Linked DNA regions of Hamadaea flava. The protein of the gene in region 1 interacts with the protein of each later gene in a pairwise test. Links are inferred from orthologs where the notes say so. Each region holds a gene or a part of one and is shown on either strand. Other genes may lie near its edges. The genes, in order: HDA40_RS29845 and HDA40_RS31820.

Evidence for each region.
Region 2: the proteins of HDA40_RS29845 (region 1) and HDA40_RS31820 interact in binary tests that used the Escherichia coli proteins (3 or more experiments, as listed by UniProt). The link is inferred for Hamadaea flava from one-to-one orthologs.

What each region holds. Positions count from the first base shown.
Region 1 is NZ_JAMZDZ010000001.1:6,373,652-6,382,919, forward strand. What follows is about bases 2,961-5,881. They hold HDA40_RS29845 (cysteine desulfurase family protein), read left to right. Parts: upstream 2,961-3,799; coding sequence 3,800-4,963; downstream 4,964-5,881. Other genes in these bases: HDA40_RS29840 (electron transfer flavoprotein subunit alpha/FixB family protein), read left to right, coding at 2,961-3,687; mnmA (tRNA 2-thiouridine(34) synthase MnmA), read left to right, coding at 5,120-5,881. Also shown: HDA40_RS41715 (M91 family zinc metallopeptidase), read left to right, coding at 1-1,496; HDA40_RS29835 (electron transfer flavoprotein subunit beta/FixA family protein), read left to right, coding at 1,941-2,723; more of HDA40_RS29840, read left to right, coding at 2,731-2,960; more of mnmA, read left to right, coding at 5,882-6,346; HDA40_RS29855 (uroporphyrinogen decarboxylase/cobalamine-independent methonine synthase family protein), read left to right, coding at 6,343-7,323; NAD-dependent DNA ligase LigA, read left to right, coding at 7,366-9,268. UniProt on the Escherichia coli protein: Master enzyme that delivers sulfur to a number of partners involved in Fe-S cluster assembly, tRNA modification or cofactor biosynthesis. Catalyzes the removal of elemental sulfur from cysteine to produce alanine.
Region 2 is NZ_JAMZDZ010000001.1:6,766,902-6,776,198, forward strand. Bases 4,105-7,054 are described here. They hold HDA40_RS31820 (sulfurtransferase TusA family protein), read right to left. Parts: upstream 5,714-7,054; coding sequence 5,495-5,713; downstream 4,105-5,494. Other genes in these bases: HDA40_RS31815 (glycoside hydrolase family 10 protein), read right to left, coding at 4,105-5,403; HDA40_RS31825 (cysteine desulfurase family protein), read right to left, coding at 5,710-6,882; ctaC (aa3-type cytochrome oxidase subunit II), read left to right, coding at 7,018-7,054. Outside these bases: HDA40_RS31790 (hypothetical protein), read left to right, coding at 1-283; HDA40_RS31795 (MFS transporter), read right to left, coding at 274-1,788; HDA40_RS31800 (MarR family winged helix-turn-helix transcriptional regulator), read left to right, coding at 1,876-2,334; iron-sulfur cluster insertion protein ErpA, read left to right, coding at 2,378-2,740; HDA40_RS31810 (carbohydrate kinase family protein), read left to right, coding at 2,898-3,875; more of HDA40_RS31815, read right to left, coding at 3,952-4,104; more of ctaC, read left to right, coding at 7,055-7,920; HDA40_RS31835 (cytochrome c oxidase subunit 4), read left to right, coding at 7,933-8,358; trpD (anthranilate phosphoribosyltransferase), read right to left, coding at 8,527-9,297. UniProt on the Escherichia coli protein: Sulfur carrier protein involved in sulfur trafficking in the cell. Part of a sulfur-relay system required for 2-thiolation during synthesis of 2-thiouridine of the modified wobble base 5-methylaminomethyl-2-thiouridine (mnm(5)s(2)U) in tRNA.

The DNA.
Region 1 (9,268 bases):
TCGCCGCCGCCCTGGAGGTCTGCGCCGAGGCATCGGCGACCACCCGCTTCCGGCTGTCGGCGCACTTCTCCGTCGTGTGCGACGTCTTCCAGGCCCGGCCCTACGCCGACGGGACGGTCAGCCTGACGGTCAGCGATCCGGCCGGGGCGGGCGCGGCCCGAGCGGCCGTCGCCCAGGCCGTGCGGCTGCGCGGCGATCTGGAGCAGACGCTGGCCTTGCAGGCCAAGGAGATCACCGCGACGCTGCCCGAGTGGGAGGCGCTGGCGAAGACCTGGCGGACGGCCGAGCCGGCGACCTTCGCCGTGCCGACGGAGGTCGCCGCGACGCAGGTGCTGCGCAGCGGGGACACCGTCGTGATCAGCACCGGTTCGGGTGACGACCGAGTCGAGGTTCGCGTGGATCCGGCCACCGGCGAACAGGTCGTCACCGGGCAGAGCGGTCAGTGGCGGTTTCCCGGCGATCTCCGGCTCGTCCTGCGTACCGGGGGCGGCGACGACACCGTCACGGTCGCGCCCGGCACCTCGGTGCGGCTGACGCTGGTGGGCGGCGACGGCGACGACGAACTGCACGGCGGCGACGGACACGACGTGCTCTACGGGCTGGCCGGCACGGACTACCTCGCCGGTGGCGCGGGTGACGACCGGATCTTCGGCGGCGACGGCAACGACACGGCGTACGGGCTGGCCGGAGCGGACGCGATCGACGGCGGCGACGGCCGGGACTACCTCGACGGCGGTCACGGTGCCGACGTGCTGTCCGGCGACGACGGCGGTGACGTGCTCGTCGGCGGTCCCGGGGCCGATCGCGTCTCCGGTGGGGCCGGCGCCGACGTCGTCTACACCGGTGGCGGGGCCGACGTGGTCGACGGAGGTGCGGGCGACGACATCGCGTATCACGACAAGGACGCGGCTCTGACCAGCGTCGACCGGGAGGTGGCCGTGCAACTGGCCGAGATCCCGGCGCAGATCCAGGTGGAGGGTTCGCCGGAGTTCACCGCGCGGGTCCGGTCGGACCTGGAGTTCCTGGCGGCGTCGCCGACCGGTCAGCAGATGCTGGCCGCGCTGGATGCCGGGCTGACCGGACGCGACACCCTGACCATCCGGGAGTGGAGCGAGCACAACGCGGCCGCGTCGGCCGACGTCTCCCTCGATCGTGGGCATCAGCGCGCCATCGACTACAACCCCGGGTTCAGCACGTTCCTCGGCTCGACGCCGCCGGTCGCGGTGCTCTACCACGAGATGGCGCACCAATACGACTTCGTCAACGAAACCGTCCTGCCGGGACGCCACGACGATCCCGGCGATCCGGACCGGATTCCGTCCGGTTCGGGCGGAGTGGGCGTGCCGAACGCCGAACGGCAGGCCACCGGGCTGCCCGTCGACGACGATCGCGACCCGCGTACGCCGATCCGGGTGGATCCCCGGCATCCGCTGGTCTTCACCGAGAACGGGCTGCGTACCGAGCTGACCTGGCCGCAGCGGCGGCACTACGGCTGACCGGCGGCGCTACGGCTGACCGAAGGGTCGGCGGGCCGGTCAGGTGCCGGGTGACCGCCACATCGCCCGGACGGCGTCCCGTACGCATTCCTCCCGCAGTCGACCGCACGTGCACAAATGCTCGTCCGGTGATTTCCGGGTGTGATGACGGACCTGCCCGTCCTTCCGAGGCCGCCTCGTGGTTGTCTTTTCCGTAGGCACTGACTTCTCAGTGGGCACGGTCTCGGCGACGGGCAGGGGAGCCATTTGTGTGGACATGTGCGACACCTCCTGCATAGAGGACTCTACCGGCCCGCGATCATTACGAGGTGAGTTGTGTCACTCGGTCCCGGGAGCAGCTGGCTGAGCACGGCAAGCTACTAGCGGGTAACATCCGAATCCGGTGTCACATGGCAGCATGAACGAACGTTCGGGCTGTGGCATAACAGGAGGCGTCGAAGCACGATGAAGATCGTCGTACTCGTCAAGCAGGTGCCGGATTCCGGCGCGGACCGCACGCTGCGTACTGACGACAACACCGTCGACCGAGCGTCGGCGAACAACGTGATCAACGAGATGGACGAGTACGCCATCGAGGAGGCCCTGCGCATCCGCGAGGCGAACGCCGGCTCGGAGGTCACGCTGCTGACCATGGGTCCCGACCGGGCGACCGAGTCGATCCGCAAGGCGCTGTCGATGGGGCCGGACAAGGCGGTCCACGTTGTGGACGACGCCCTGCACGGGTCGGACGCGCTGGGCACCTCCGCCGTGCTCGCCGCCGCGCTGCGGCAGTTGGAGCCCGACCTCGTGATCTGCGGGGCGGAGGCCACCGACGCGCGCGGCCAGGTGCTCCCGCACATGCTGGCCGAGCGGCTCGGCGTGGCCGCCCTCACCGGCGCGCGCAAGCTGACCGTCGAGGGCTCGACGTTGACCGCCGAGCGGCAGACCGAGGAGGGCTACGAGGTCGTCCGGGCCGCTACGCCCGCGATCGTGAGCGTCTGGGACACCATCAACGAGCCGCGCTACCCGTCGTTCAAGGGGATCATGGAGGCCAAGAAGAAGCCGGTCTCCAGCCTTGCCCTCGGCGACCTGGGCATCGACGCGGCCTCCGTCGGCGCGGCCGGCGCGTACAGCGCGGTCGTGGAGCACAGCAAGCGCCCGGCGCGCGCGGGCGGCGTCAAGGTGACCGACAACGGGGACGGCGGCTCGCAGCTCGTCGAGTTCCTCGCCACCGAGAAGTTCGTGTGAGGTTCAAGTGTCTGACGTTCTGGTTGTAGTGGAGTCCGCCGGCGGCGCCGTCAAGAAGGTGACGCTGGAGATGCTGACCCTCGCCCGTGACCTGGGCACCCCGGTCGCGGTGGTGCTCGGCGGCGCGGGCACGGCCGAGCCGCTGCTCGCCAAGCTCGGCGAGTACGGCGCGCAGAAGGTCCTCGTGGCCGAGGACGCCGACCTCGACGGCTACCTGGTCGCCCCGAAGGCCGCCGTGCTGGCCGAGATCGTGAAGTCGGCCGAGCCGGCCGCCGTGCTGATCGGCTCGACCCAGGAGGGCAAGGAGATCGCCGCCCGCCTCGCGGTCAAGCTGGACAACGGCATCCTCACCGATGTGGTGGCGCTGGGCGCGGACGGTGTGGCGACGCAGGTCGTCTTCGCCGGTTCGACGATCGTCAAGTCCAAGGTCACGAAGGGCTTCCCGCTCGTGACCGTCCGCGGCAACTCGCTGACGCCGACCCCGGCGCCGGCCGAGCCCGCCGTGGAGAACGTCGCGGTCGCCGTGCCGGACAACGCCAAGCTGGCCACCGTTGTGGAGCGGGTCGCCGAGGCCAAGGGCGCCCGCCCGGAGCTGGCCGAGGCGTCGGTCGTCGTCTCCGGCGGCCGCGGCGTCGGCAGCGCGGAGAACTTCAAGCTGGTCGAGGAGCTGGCCGACCTGCTCGGCGGCGCGGTCGGCGCGTCCCGGGCGGCCGTCGACTCCGGCTTCTACCCGCACGCCTTCCAGGTGGGCCAGACCGGTAAGACGGTCTCTCCGCAGCTGTACATCGCGCTGGGCATCTCCGGCGCGATCCAGCACCGGGCCGGCATGCAGACCTCGAAGACGATCGTCGCGGTGAACAAGGACGCCGAGGCGCCGATCTTCGAGCTGGCCGACTACGGCGTGGTGGGCGACCTCTTCCAGGTCGTGCCCCAGGCCGCAGAAGAGATCCGTAAGCGCAAGTAGGGCCCGCTCCGGCAAGCATGCAGATCAGGGATATGCGCCCTTCCCGAGGCTCGGGACGGCTGCATATCCCTGATCTGCATGAAGGGGGCAGTGGCGGATAGGCTGAGGGGCGATGGCATACCTCGATCACGCGGCGACCACGCCCATGCTCGCCGAAGCGCTCGACGCCTATGTCGCAGCCGCTCGCGACGTGGGCAACGCGTCCTCTCTCCACGGGCCAGGCCGCTGTGCCCGCCGCAAGGTCGAGGAGTCCCGGGAACGGATCGCGGCGGCGCTCGACGCGCGCCCGTCCGAGGTGATCTTCACCGGCGGTGGGACGGAATCCGACAACCTCGCTATCAAGGGCATCTTCTGGGCACAACGGCCCACCGGTCGCTGCCGCGTCGTCGCTTCCTCGATCGAGCACCACGCCGTCCTGGACACGGTGAACTGGCTGGAGCAGCACGAGGGGGCCAAGGTCACCTGGCTGCCGGTCGACGCCGAGGGGCGGATCGACCCCGGCGTGCTCGACGAGGCGCTCGACGACGATGTCGCCTTGGTCACCGCGATGTGGGCGAACAACGAAGTCGGCACCGTCCAGCCGGTCGCCGAGCTGGCGGCGCTGGCGAGCGCGCGGGGCGTACCGCTGCACACGGACGCGATTCAGGCGGTGGGCCAGATCCCGGTCGGCTTCGCCGCGTCCGGGGCGGCCGCCCTGACCTTGACCGGGCACAAGCTCGGCGGCCCGACCGGGGTCGGCGCGCTGCTGCTCGGCCGCGACGTCCCCTGCACCCCGCTGCTGCACGGCGGCGGGCAGGAGCGGGACGTGCGCTCCGGCACGCTGGATGTTCCCGGCATCGTGGCGTTCGCCACGGCGGTGGAGATCGCGGTCGCGACGCAGGCCGCGACGGCTGCCCACTTGGCGAGCCTGCGGGACGAGCTGATCGCCAAGGTACGCGCCGCCGTCCCCGAAGCCGTCCTGAACGGCGACCCGGTGAACCGGCTGCCGGGCAATGCCCACTTCGCCTTCCCAGGCTGTGAGGGCGACGCCCTGCTGATGCTGCTGGACGCGCAGGGGATCGCCTGCTCGACCGGATCGGCGTGCTCGGCGGGGATCGCCCAGCCCTCGCACGTGCTCCTGGCGATGGGGTGCGATCCGGTGGTGGCCCGCTCGTCGCTGCGCTTCTCGCTCGGCCACACGTCCACCTCGGCCGAGATCGACGAGCTGGTGGCCGCCCTGCCCGCCGTCGTCGAGCGCGCCCGCCGAGCCGGGAAACTCCGCAAGGACCGCGCGTAACCTCGCCCTGCCGCGAGACTGCCAAGCCGCGAAACGCCGTCGAGCCCGGCCAAGTCAGGCCAAGGAGCCGCGAAACGCTGTCGAGCCCGGCCAAGTCAGGCCAAGGAGTCGGAAACTCCGCAAGGGCCGCGCGTAGTCCCCGGGTAAGCTCGTCGGGTGCGAGTTCTTGCGGCGATGTCCGGTGGTGTCGACTCGGCGGTCGCGGCCGCCCGAGCGGTGGCGGCCGGGCACGACGTGACCGGAGTGCATCTGGCTCTGTCGAAGAATCCGCAGAGCTACCGGACCGGTGCCCGGGGCTGCTGCTCGCGGGAGGACTCCCACGACGCGCGGCGGGCCGCCGACGTGATCGGCATCCCGTTCTACGTCTGGGACATGGCCGAGGAGTTCCACGCCGACGTCGTGGAGGACTTCCTGAGCGAGTACGCGGCTGGGCGTACGCCTAATCCGTGCCTGCGCTGCAACGAGAAGATCAAGTTCGCCGCCGTCCTGGACCGGGCGCTGGCCCTGGGCTTCGACGCCGTGGTGACCGGGCACTACGCCCGGCTGGGCGACGACGGCGTGTTGCGGCGGGCCGCCGACGCCGAGAAGGACCAGTCCTACGTGCTCGGCGTACTCACGCAGGAGCAGCTGGATCACGCGATCTTCCCGCTGGGCGACTCGCTGAAGTCCGACGTACGCGCCGAGGCGGCCGAGCAGGGGCTGTCGGTCGCCGGAAAGCCCGACTCGCACGACATCTGCTTCATCGCCGACGGCGACACCCGCAAGTTCCTCCAGGAGCGGCTGGGTGAGGCGCCCGGCGACATCGTCGACTCGACCACCGGCGAGGTCGTCGGCTCCCACGACGGCGCGTACGCCTTCACGGTGGGCCAGCGGAAGGGGCTGGCCCTGGGCCGTCCCGCGCCGGATGGCAAGCCGCGCTACGTCCTGAGCATCACGCCGGTCACGAACACCGTCACCGTCGGCCCGGCCGAGGCGCTCGACGTCACCGTCGTCACCGCCACGCGCCCGATCGTCCTGGCTCCGCTGGAGCCGAAGACGGAGGCTCAGGTGCAGCTCCGGGCGCACGGCGAGCCGATCGACGCCGTGGTCGAGATCGTCGACGGCGTCCTGACGGCCAGCCTGCGCCGGCCGGCCCGGGGGATCGCGCCCGGTCAGGCGATCGTCGTCTACCGGCCCGACGCCGCCGGGGACGCCGTCCTCGCCAGCGCGACCATCACGAGTGCCAACGCCACCGACACCAGCGCCACCGACCGCAGCGCCACCGACCGCAGCGCCACCGACCGCAGCGCCACCGACCGCAGCGCGACCGACCGCAGCGCGACCGCCATGAGCACAGGCACCACGGCGGTCACCGCCGCCGCGGCCGTGGCGAGCGCCGCATGATCGAGCTGCCGCGCGGAAGCGCCACCGGAATCGGGTCGCTGCCCGGATCGGACCTGGTCGAGGCGGTCAAGTACAGCCTGGGCGAGCTGCCGGTGGCGTACCTGCCGGAGCTGCCGAATCGAGGTCCGGGCGCGGAGCTGATCGGGCGGGGCGCCGGGCTGCTCGTCGGTCTGCCGGTCGAGCTCTACACAGGACGGTGGCGGATCGCCTCCCGGGGCGGTCGTGACCTTCGGCGTACCCATGATCTCCTCGAACGAGACCTGGACCAGCTGACCGAGCAGGCGGACGGCTTCGCGGGACCGCTGAAGGTGCAGGCCGCGGGCCCGTGGACGCTGGCCGCGAGCATCGAGCTGGCGCTCGGGCAGGCGGTGCTGTCCGACCACGGCGCCGCACGCGACCTGAGCGAGTCGCTGGCGGAGGGGCTGCGCCTGCATGTGGCGGACATGCGTCGCCGCGTGCCGGGGGCGCAGGTGATTCTGCAGCTCGACGAGCCGTCGCTGCCCGCGGTCCTGGCCGGGCAGGTGCGCACCGCCAGTGGGCTGCACACCTATCGATCCGTCGCCGAGTCGGTCGCGCGCGAGGCGCTGACCCGCGTGATCGAGGCCGCCGACGCGCCGGTCGTGCTCCACTGCTGCGCGCCCGACGCGCCGCTCGCGCTGTTCCGCCAAGCCGGGGCGGCCGGCGTCGCGCTCGATCTCGACCAGGTGAAACAGCTCGATCCGGTGGGCGAACTGATCGACGCCGGGCTCACGCTCTTCGCGGGCGCGGCGGCCACGCGGGGCACTCGCGCGCCGTCGTCGGCTGCCGTCGCGGATAAGGTACGCACAACGTGGCGCACCCTCGGGTTCAGTGAGTCCCAGCTTCCCGAGCAGGTCGTGGTGACACCCGCCTGCGGCCTCGCCGGAGCGACACCCGCCTATGCGCGTGAGGTCCTGGCCGCGTGCCGGGAGGCTGGGCGGCGGCTCGCCGAGGTCTGAGCCGGACCGTGAACTGTCGTACCCAGCGGCTAGATTCCTCGTGTGAGCGAGAAGGACTTTGACTCCGCCCGGTCGCGGATCGCCGAGCTGACCAGCGAAATCGAGACACACCAGCAGCGTTACTACGAGCTGGACGCGCCGACCGTCTCCGACGCGGAATACGACGGTCTGCTGCGTGAGCTGGAGGGCCTGGAGCAGGACTTCCCGGAGCTGCGGTCGCTCGATTCGCCGACCCAGCGCGTCGGCGGGCAGGCCGCGGCCGGGTTCGCCACCGTCCAGCACGCGGCGCGGATGCTCAGCCTCGACAACGCCTTCTCCGACGAGGAGCTGACGGCCTGGGCCGATCGCGTGGTGCGCGACGCCGGCGGGCAGGTCGCGTTCCTGTGCGAGCTGAAGATCGACGGGCTCGCCATCAACCTGACCTATCGCAACGGCCGGCTGGTCCGGGCGGCGACCCGGGGCGACGGGCGGACCGGCGAGGACGTCACCGCCAACGTGCGTGCGCTGAAGGACATCCCCAAGACGCTCAAGGGGGACGACGTCCCCGCGCTCGTCGAGGTCCGGGGCGAGATCTTCTTCCCGACCTCCGGCTTCGCCGACCTCAACGCCAGCCTGGTCGCGGCCGGTCAGCGTCCGTTCGCGAATCCGCGCAACGCCGCCTCCGGCTCGCTGCGCCAGAAGGATCCCTCGATCACGGGCTCCCGGCCGCTGCGTCTGATCGTGCACGGCATCGGCGCGCACGAGGGCTTCGAGCCGCCCCGGCAATCCGAGGCGTACAAGCTGTTGCAGAGCTGGGGTCTGCCCACGTCGCTGCGCTGGAAGGTGGTGGACTCCCTCGACGAGGTCCGCGAGTTCATCGCCTACTACGCCGAGCACCGGCACGACGTCGAGCACGACATCGACGGCGTCGTGATCAAGGTCGACGACGTGGCGATCCAGGGCCGCCTGGGCAACACGAGCCGGGCGCCGCGCTGGGCGATCGCGTACAAGTATCCGCCGGAGGAGGCGAACACCAAGCTCGTCGACATCCTCGTCAACGTCGGCCGCACCGGCCGGGTCACCCCCTACGCCGTGCTCGAGGCCGTCCACGTCGCCGGCGTCACCGTCACCAGTGCGACCCTGCACAACCAAGAGGAAGTCAAGCGCAAGGGCGTCCTCATCGGCGACACGGTGACCATCCGGCGGGCGGGCGACGTCATCCCGGAGGTGCTCGGACCGGTCGTCGACCTGCGGGACGGCACCGAACGCGAGTTCGTGATGCCCACGCACTGCCCGGAGTGCGGCGCCGCGCTGGCTCCGGCGAAGGAGTCCGACGTCGACGTACGCTGCCCCAACACGCGCTATTGCGTCGCCCAGCTGCGTGAGCGCATGTTCTACCTCGGCGGCCGCGACGGCTTCGACATCGAGGGCCTGGGCTACAAGGCGGGCGTCGCCCTCATCAACGACAAGGTGATCGCCGACGAGGGCGACCTGTTCGGGCTGACCGCCGCGGACCTGACGCGGTCGCCGTTCTTCACGAAGAAGGACGGCACGCTCTCCGCGAACGCCGCCAAGCTCCTGGACAACCTCGAGAAGGCGAAGACGGTCCCGCTGTCGCGGGTCCTGGTGTCGTTCTCCATCCGGCACTGCGGCCCGACCGCGGCTGAGGCGCTGGCCAACGCGTTCGGCTCGGTCGAGGCGATCAGCAAGGCGAGCGTCGAGCGGATGTCTTCGGTGGAGGATGTCGGCGGCATCATCGCCGAGGCGGTCCGGGAGTGGTTCACCGTCGACTGGCACCGCGAGATCGTGGAGAAATGGCAGGCCGCCGGGGTCGTCATGGAGCAGGAGATGGGCGTCGACACCGGCCCGAAGCCACTGGACGGGCTGACCGTCGTGGTCACCGGCACGCTGACCGACTTCACCCGCGACGACGCGTCCGACGCGCTCACCGCGCAGGGCGCGAAGG
Region 2 (9,297 bases), 390 kb from region 1 along the record:
GAACGGAACCGAGGGGCGGCTGTATTTCTCGAAGAAACTCGGGCTCGCCGCGATCTACGGATACGCCGGCCTCGGCACTCCGGAGGGCGTCGCCGTCGGCATGTCCTACGGGAAGCTGCACGAGGCCTACCCGGGCTGGAAGCCCGTCGGCGGCGGCGAACGCGACGGCCGGGGCCAGATCGCGGTGCCGGGCAACCCGGCCGCCGTCTACCGGATCGAGGTGTACGGCGGCCGGGTCGTCCAGCTGGCGGTGCAGGTCAAGAACCAGGACTGTTACGAGTAGACCTCTTCCAGCTCCCGCTCGGCGGGGACCGAATCGACGGAGGGTTCCGGCTTCGCCGCGCCTTGGCGTACGCCGAGCAGCGCGACGAGCAGCCCGGCGAGGGTGACGGCGGTGATCACGGCGATGGCGGGGCCGAACGCCGACGGCACCCGGCCGGGCTGGATCACCTCGTTGCCGACGATCGCCGTGGTGATCGCGAGGACCATCGCGCCGCCGACCTGGAACGAGGTCTGCACCAGGCCGGAGGCCAGCCCCTGCTCCTCGTCGGCCACGCCGTTGGTGGCCTGCACGTTCATCGACGAGAAGGCGAGGGCGAAGCCGACGCCCAGCAGCAGCACCGTCGGGAGCATCCGCCAGTAGGAGGACGCCGTGTCGACGCCGAGGAACAAGGCGTACGCGAGCACGAACGCGCCCATGCCGCCCGCGATCAGCCGCCCGGTCCCATAGCGGGTGATCAGCCGGCCCATCAGGGAGCCCGACGAGGCGACCATGAGCCCGGCCGGGAGCAGGGCCAGCGCCATCTGCAACGGCGACCAGCCGAGGACGGCCTGCAGGAACAGTCCGAGCACGAACTGGAAGCTGATGTACGCCCCGGCGACGGTGATCGCCGCGACGTTGGCCCGGACGAGGGTGCGGTTGCGGAAGATGCCCAGCCGCACCAGCGGGTGCTTGATCCGTCGCTCGACGGCGATGAACGTGGCGAACAGCAGGGCCGCCACCGCGAACGAGCCGAGCGTACGCACCGAGCCCCAGCCCGCGGCCGGTGCGTTGACCACGGTGAACACCGTTAAGAGGAGGGCGGCCGTCGAGGTCACGGCACCGAGGATGTCGTGTCCACCGGCGGCGCGCTCGCTGTTCTTGGGGATGAGCTTGATCCCGGCCGCCAGCGCGATGAGCGCGAGGGGAGCGGGCAGGAGGAAGGTCGCCCGCCAGTTGATCTCGGTGAGCAGGCCGCCCAGGATCAGGCCAGAGGAGAAGCCGCTCGCGCCGAAGACCGTGTAGATGCCGAGGGCTCGGTTGCGTACCGGGCCTTCGGGGAACGTGGTGGTCAGGATGGACAGTCCGGCCGGTGCGGTGAACGCGGCGGCCAGCCCCTTGATGAACCGGGTGGCGATGAGCAGCCCGCCGTCGTCGACGAGCGCGCCGAGCAGGGACGCCGCCGCGAAGACCGCGAGCGCCACGAGCAACGCCCGCCGTCGCCCGAGCAGATCCGCCGTACGCCCGCCGAGCAGCAGCAGGCCGCCGTAACCGAGGACGTAGCCGCTGACGATCCACTGCAACGACGCGGTGGACAGGCCAAGGTCGGCCTGAATGGCGGGGAGTGCGACGCCGACCATCGAGACGTCGAGGCCGTCGAGGAAGAGGACGGTGCAGAGGACCAGCAGCGTGCCCCAGAGCTGCGGGGTCCAGCGGGTATCCGGAACGGGACCAGGCACACCTGCGTGCCGGCCGCGCTTGTTGTTGCGTTCTGCGGAGGTGCTGGCCGATGACTCGGTGACGATCATGCGGGGTAACGTACATGCATCCGCATTGAATGCGCAAACATAAAATGCTCTCGCATGTTGTGCAGGCGCATGCTAGGCTTCGGCCTTGTGAGCCTCGAGATCGTGGAACGGGAGGCGCCACCGCATGTCCGGCAGTGGCGCGACCTGGCACGCCTGTTCACATCGACCTCGTGCCAGCTCGACAAGGCCCTGCACGACAAGCACGGACTCGGGATGAGCGAGTTCGAGATCCTCGACCGGCTGGCGGAGGCGCGCGAGTGCCCCGGAGCGGCCCGGATGCAGGAGCTTGCCGACGAGGTTCACCTCAGCCAGAGCGCGCTGTCCCGCGCGGTCGACCGGCTGGAGCGGGAAGGTCTGGTGCTGCGCCAGTCGTGCGCCACCGACCGCCGGGGCGTCTTCGTGCACATCACCGACACCGGCCGGGAGCGCTGGCAGCAGGCCTGCCCGACGCAGCGGGCGGTGCTGGCGGAGACGCTTGAGGATTTCGGCCGTGATTTACCACCCCACGGCCGGGTCGCCGACCAGGAATCGTCGCCGGCGAGCTAGCGTTGGCTTTGAGACGACGATCGCAACAGATCAGGGAGCACTCGTGACCAGTCCTACCACCCAGTCGCAGGAGACCGCCGCGACCGGCATCCTCCTCACCGACGTCGCCGCCGGCAAGGTCAAGGCGCTGCTCGAGCAGGAGGGTCGCGACGACCTGCGGTTGCGCGTCGCCGTGCAGCCCGGTGGCTGCTCCGGCCTGCGCTACCAGCTCTTCTTCGACGAGCGTCAGCTCGACGGCGACGTGATCGCCGACTTCGACGGCGTCGAGGTCGTCGTCGACCGGATGAGCGCTCCGTACCTCTCGGGCGCCACGATCGACTTCGCCGACCGGATCGACGCCCAGGGCTTCACCATCGACAACCCCAACGCGCAGGGCTCGTGCGCGTGCGGTGACTCGTTCCACTGATTCACCTTCACCTCATGCGGTGACGGAGGGCCGCCACGTCGTCTTGGCGACGTGGCGGCCCTCTTCGCTGTCGGTTCCCGGTAGGCTGGCCCGGCGCTGGGCATGCCATGCGGTGTTCCCCGCCCGTTAACGTTCGCCGACCTATCGAGGGCAGCCAATGAAGATCGCCGTCACCGGCTCGATCGCCACCGATCACCTGATGCACTTTCCGGGCCGCTTCGCCGACCAGCTCATCGCCGACCAGCTCGACAAGGTCTCGCTGTCGTTCCTGGTCGACGACCTGGTCGTCCGGCGGGGCGGGGTGGCGGCCAACATCGCCTTCGGCATGGGGCAGCTCGGCCTGAGCCCCACGCTGGTCGGCGCGGTCGGCGCGGACTTCGCCGACTACCGCTCGTGGCTGGAGCGGCACGGCGTCGACTGCGGCTCGGTCCACATCAGCGAGGTGGCGCACACCGCGCGGTTCGTCTGCACCACCGACGAGGACCTGTGCCAGGTCGCCTCGTTCTACGCGGGCGCCATGAGCGAGGCCCGCAACATCGAGCTGGCCCCGGTCGCCGACCGGCTCGGCGGCATCGACCTCGTAGTGGTCGGCGCGAACGACCCCGCCGCGATGGTGCGCCACTCCCAGGAGTGCCGTGAGCGCGGCTACCGGTTCGCCGCCGACCCGTCCCAGCAGCTGGCCCGCATGCCGGGCGAGGACGTCCTGCACCTGATCGACGGCGCGGAGTTCCTGCTGACCAACGAGTACGAGAAGTCGCTGCTGGAGCAGAAGAGCGGGCTCACCGACGCGCAGATCCTCGACCGGGTGAAGATCCGGGTGACCACGCTCGGCAAGAACGGTGTGGAGATCACCGGCCGCGACATCACGCGCATCCACGTTCCCGTCGCCCGGGAGATCCACGCGTACGACCCGACGGGTGTCGGCGACGGCTTCCGGGCCGGCTTCTTCGCCGCCCTCTCCTGGGGTCTCGCTCTCGAGCGCGCGGCCCAGGTCGGTGCGCTGCTCGCCACGCTCGTGCTGGAGACCGTCGGCACCCAGGAGTACGAGGTGCGCTCGGACATGTTCGCCAAGCGCCTCGCCGAGTCCTACGGGGACGAGGCGGCCAACGAGGTCCGGCCCTTCCTCCCCGCCTAGTTCTTCATGTGCAGATCAGGGATGTGCCGCCTTCCGGGAGCCGCGGAAGCAGGCACATCCCTGATCTGCATCCAGGCTATGAGCAGGTGACGTTGTTCAGGGTGAACGCGGTCGGGCTGGTGTAGCTGCCCGTCCAGCGGCCGTTGAAGCCGATGCTGGTCGACCCGTTGGCCCCGATCGTCGAGTTGTAGGACAGGTTCGTCGCCGTCACGGCCTGGCCGCTCACGGCGTACGTGGCGTTCCAGCCGGACTGGGTCAGCGTCTGCCCGGACGGCAGGCTGAACCGCAGCGCCCAGCCGTTGATCGCGGTGGACGACGTGTTCGTGATGGTGATGCTCGCGGTGAAGCCGCCGACGCCGCTGCCCTCCGTCCACGGGTTGGCCGTGTAGACCACCTTGCAGCCGTTCTGCGGAGCCGGGGTGGACGGCGCGGGACTGGACGGCGACGGCGAGGTGGTGCTCACGATGCCGCCGAGCGCCTGATAGATCGCGGTGTACGCCGGTTTCTTGGCGAGGTTCTCGTCCCACGGCAGGGCCGCGCCCTGGCCGGAGAAGACCGACGGGACCCAGGAGTACTTGTCGGTGTAGTCCCAGATGGTGACGCCGACGCAGCGGGTGACGGCCACGCACGCGTTCACGACGTTGGTGTAGTAAGTGGACTGGGTGGCGTCCTTGGTCGCGTCCCGCGGCAGGATCATCCGGACGTCCAGCTCGGTGATCGCGACGTCCAGCCCGAGGTCGGCGAAGCGCTGGAGGTTCGCCTGCATGTTCGTCGGGAAGCCGTACTGGATCGCCAGGTGACCCTGGAAGCCGATGCCGTCGAGCGGCACTCCCTGCGCCTTGAGCGAGACGGCCAGGTTGTACATCGCGTCGGCCTTCGCGCCGGCGCCGTCGGTGTTGTAGTCGTTGATATACAGCTTCGCCGTCGGGTCGGCCGCCCGGGCCGCGCGTAGCGCGGTCGCGATGTATCCGCTGCCCATGGCGTTGTAGAAGACGCTCGTCCGGAAGGTGCCGTCCTCGTTGAACGGCTCGTTGACGACGTCCCAGGCGTACACCTGACCCGCGTAGTGAGTGGCGACCTGCGTGATGTGGTTCTCCATCGCCGCCTGCACCTCGGTGGCGGCCAGGCTGGAGACCCAGCTCGGCAGCTGGCTGTGCCAGACGAGGGTGTGCGCGCGGACGATCTGGTTGTGGCTCTTGGCGAAGCTCACGACCGCGTCGCCCTTGGTGAAGGCGAAGGTGTTCCTGGTCGGCTCGGTGGTGTCCCACTTCATCGAGTTGCCCGGGGTGATCTGGCCGAACTCGCTGCCGAGAATGGCGGTGTAGGCGGTGTCGGTCAGCTCCGGGTTGTCGGTGGCGGAGCCGAAATACTTGCCCTTGGCCGCCGCGAGCTGGTGCAGCGTCGGGTCGGCGGCACGGGCCGTGGACAGGCCGGCGATCAGGGACACCGCGGCCAGCGCGGTGGTCACTCCCATGATCAACAGCAGGCGGGTACGCGTGGAGAACGCACTCTGCGGGGATGAGGACATGTCAGAACCTCCGGGGCGGCCTCACTGGGCGGTGAGGCGGGCGTGTCTATGGAAGCGCTCCCAGAGATCGGTGTCAACCAATAGTCTTCGGCTAGCTGCTTCGCCGCACGTCGTAGACATATTCGGCTGGCGACCCAACGAACTCCTGACTTCGGAGCCGGCACCACGCCGGGATGTCGAGCGCCGCGGCCGGATCGTCGGCCAGCACCCGGATCACGTCGCCGACGGCGACCTGCGGCAGCCGGCGGGCCAGCGCGATCACCGGCAGGGGACAGCGCTGGCCGAGGCAGTCCAGCTCGTGCGTACTCATAGGCCGGTCACCCCCGCCTCCTCGCGCAGCCGGGCGATGATCTCCGGCAGCTCGGCCAGAAAGTGGCGTACCTGCTCCTCGGTCACGTCCCGATGCAAGGAGACGCGGACGTTGCCGTGGGACAGGGCGCCCATCGCGACCAGGACGTGGCTCGGCTCCAGCGTCGAGGAGGTGCACGAGGAGCCCGAGGAGACGGCGTAGCCCCGGCGGTCCAGCTCGCGCAGCAACGACTCGCCGTCGACATAGAGACAGGAGAAGGTGACCAGGTGCGGCGCCCGGTCGACGGGATCGCCGACCACTTCGACGTCCGGAATCGTCGCCGCGACCCGATCGCGGATGTGATCCACCAGCTTGCTCAGCCGCGCCGACTCCGCGGCCGCCTCGCTCCACGCGGCTCGCAGCGCGGCGGCGGCCGCCACGATCGCCGGAAGGTCGGGCGCACCCGGCCCGTGTCCGGCCGCCCGCTCCGGCTGCGACCAGTGCGCGCTCAGCGGCGGGTCGAACCGCGTACCGGTGCGGACGGCGAGCACACCGACCCCGGGTGGTCCGCCCCACTTGCGGGCACTCGCGGTCAGCATCGACCACCCGGTCGGCAGCGGCATCCGGCCCGCGATCACCGCCGCGTCGACCAGCAGCGGTACGCCGTGAGCAGCGCAAACTTCGGCAGCTCGATCGACCGGTTGCAGCGTGCCGACCTCATGACTGGCGGCGATGAGTGCGGCCAACGCCACACCATCGGCGCCGACCGCTGCCTGCCAGGCTTGCTCGTCGAGCCGGCCCATCCCGTCCACGGGGACGGAGACAGCCGTGCCACCAGCGGAAACGTGGTCCTCCCCGGCGTGCAGAACAGCCGAGTGCTCGATCGCCGAATGCACGAAGACCCGCCCCGACCGCCGCCGCCCGGCCAGTCCACCCAGGACGGCGAGGTGCGCTGCGGCCGTCCCGCCGGCGGTGAAGGTCAGCTCCGCTGGGCGTACCCCTAGAACTTCAGCGGTCGCGCCGCGCGCCGCGTCGAGCAGCCCGCGGGCCCGGCGGGCCTGCGTGTAGAGCCGTGACGGGTCCGCCCAGCCGTCCGCGAGCGACGCGATCATCGCCTCACGCGCGGCCGGATGCAGGGGAGACGCCGTCGCGGCATCGAAGTACGCGCCCTGCCTTGCCTGCTCAGACATGGCTCCAACCTACTGCCCCAGCCAGACACGCCGACCCCCAGACCGAAACGGGACGCATGGTCGAGTAGTGTGCGACGCGTCGACAGACGCTCCGCCGGTCAACGCCCGGAGCGGCGGCAAGGGAGGCAGATCTAGGTGGCAAAGGGTCGGTCACGGGCGCTCGGTCTGAGCGCACTCGCCGTGGGAACTCTGGCATTCCTGACCGGATGCGACGCCTATGACGTCGGCAAGCCGTTCGGCGGGTTCGGCTGGCCTGAGGGCGGCAAGACTCCGCAGGCCAACCAGATGTACGAGATGTGGATCTGGTCGGTGGTCGCGGCGCTGGCCGTCGGCTTCTTCGTGTGGGGCCTCATCTTCTGGTGCATCATCGTCTACCGGAAGCGCAAGGGCGACACCGAACTGCCCACGCAGACGCGGTTCAACCTGCCGATCGAGGTGCTCTACTCGGTCCTTCCGTTCCTCGTGATCGCGGTGCTCTTCTACTACACCGCGGTGATCCAGACGAACGTGAACAAGCTTTCGGCCAACCCCGACGTGACCGTCGAGGTCGTCGCGTTCAAGTGGAACTGGCAGTTCAACTACCGGACGGCGCCGGATACCCAGACCAACGCGACCACGGTCGCCACGACGACCGGGGCCAGCGACTACATCCCGGTGCTGGTCGTGCCGACGGGCCAGACGATCCGGATCGAGGAGACGAGCAAGGACGTCATCCACTCGTTCTGGGTGCCGGAGATGCTCTTCAAGCGCGACGTGTTCCCGGGCAACGTGCGGAACGTCTTCGAGGTGACCATCGACGAGGAAGGCTCCTACGTCGGGCGGTGCGCGGAACTCTGCGGCACCTACCACTCGATGATGAACTTCGAGGTCCGCGCGGTCTCGCCGGAGAACTACCAGAAGTTCCTCGCCGCGAAGAAGGCCGGCCAGACCACGCCGCAGGCGCTGACCGCGATCGGTTCCGCTCCGTACGCCACGACGACCACGCCGTTCGACCTCAAGAAGGACGCGCAGCAGGTCCCCGTGAACCTGGGCAACTAAGGAGTACGCACGATGAAGTCTGAATGGCGGATCTTCGGGGGCGTAGCGCTCTTCCTGGCCCTCTGCGCACCGGTGTACGGGTGGTGGACCAACCACTCGCTGGGTCACGTCGACTGGGTCGGCACCACCGCCCTGATCATGTCGACGCTGCTCTGCGCGATGTGCGGCGGATACTTCTGGTTCGTCTCGCGGCGCATCGACCTGCGCCCGGAGGACCGGGACGACGCCGAGATCGCCGAGGGCGCGGGGGAGATCGGCTTCTTCTCACCCGGCAGCTACTGGCCGTTCGGCATCGCGGCGTTCGCCACGACCGCCGGAGTCGGCATGGTCTTCTGGATGGTGTGGCTCATCGCCCTCGGCATGCTCGGCGTCATCTTCGCCGCCTGCGCGATGCTGTTCGAGTACTACACCGGCACTCGGCGTACCGCGGAGCACTGACGCACTGATCTGAAAGCGCCGCCCGGCAAGCCGGGCGGCGCTTTCGCATTATGCGGCGCTTCTCGTGCGCTGCCGTGGGGTGCTTCATGACCGGCTTCATGATCAGGGGAAGTTTCGCGTTGCTATAGCACCGTGGAATTGACCCTGATCATGTAACCGCCGAGCGGATCAGCGGGTGTTGGCCACCGCGACCCAGGTGTTCAGGACCTTCGCCGCCGCACCGGAGTCGATGGCCGCGGCGGCCCGCTCGATGCCCGCCCGCAACGCCACCCGCAGGTCGGTGTCGGGGTCGGCGAACGGGGGAGCGTCCACTCCGGCCACGGCCACCAGCGCCGCCGCCGAGTTGACCAGGACGGCGTCGCGTACGGGGCCGGTCTCACCGGCCAGGAGGCGCCGGGCCACGGCCGCGTTGAACGGGGCGTCGCCGCCGCGCAGGTCGCCGGGAGCGCTGCGGGCCAGGCCGAGGTCCACCGCGTCCACCGTCGTCGTGTGGATCGCGCCACCGCGTACGACGTGGACGGTGGTCGGGGCCGCCGTGGTGAACTCGTCGAGGCCGTCCTCGCCGTGCACCACCAGCACGGAATCACCGCGATCGCGGAAGACGCCCGCGACGGTCAGCGCCAGGCGGCTGTCCGCCACGCCGACCGCCCCGGCGCGCGGGCGGGCCGGGTTGGTCAGCGGGCCGAGCAGGTTGAACGCGGTCGGTACGCCCAGCTCCCGCCGGGTCGGACCGGCGTGCCGCAGACCCGGGTGGAACCGGCCGGCGAAGCAGAAGCCGATGCCCGCCTCCTCGACGCACCGCAGCACGTCGGCCGGGCCGAGGTCCAGCGGGATGCCGAAGTGCTCCAGCAGGTCCGCCCCACCGCACAGAGAGGACGCCGCCCGGTTGCCGTGCTTGACGACGGGCACCCCGGCACCGGCCACGACGAGCGCCGACAT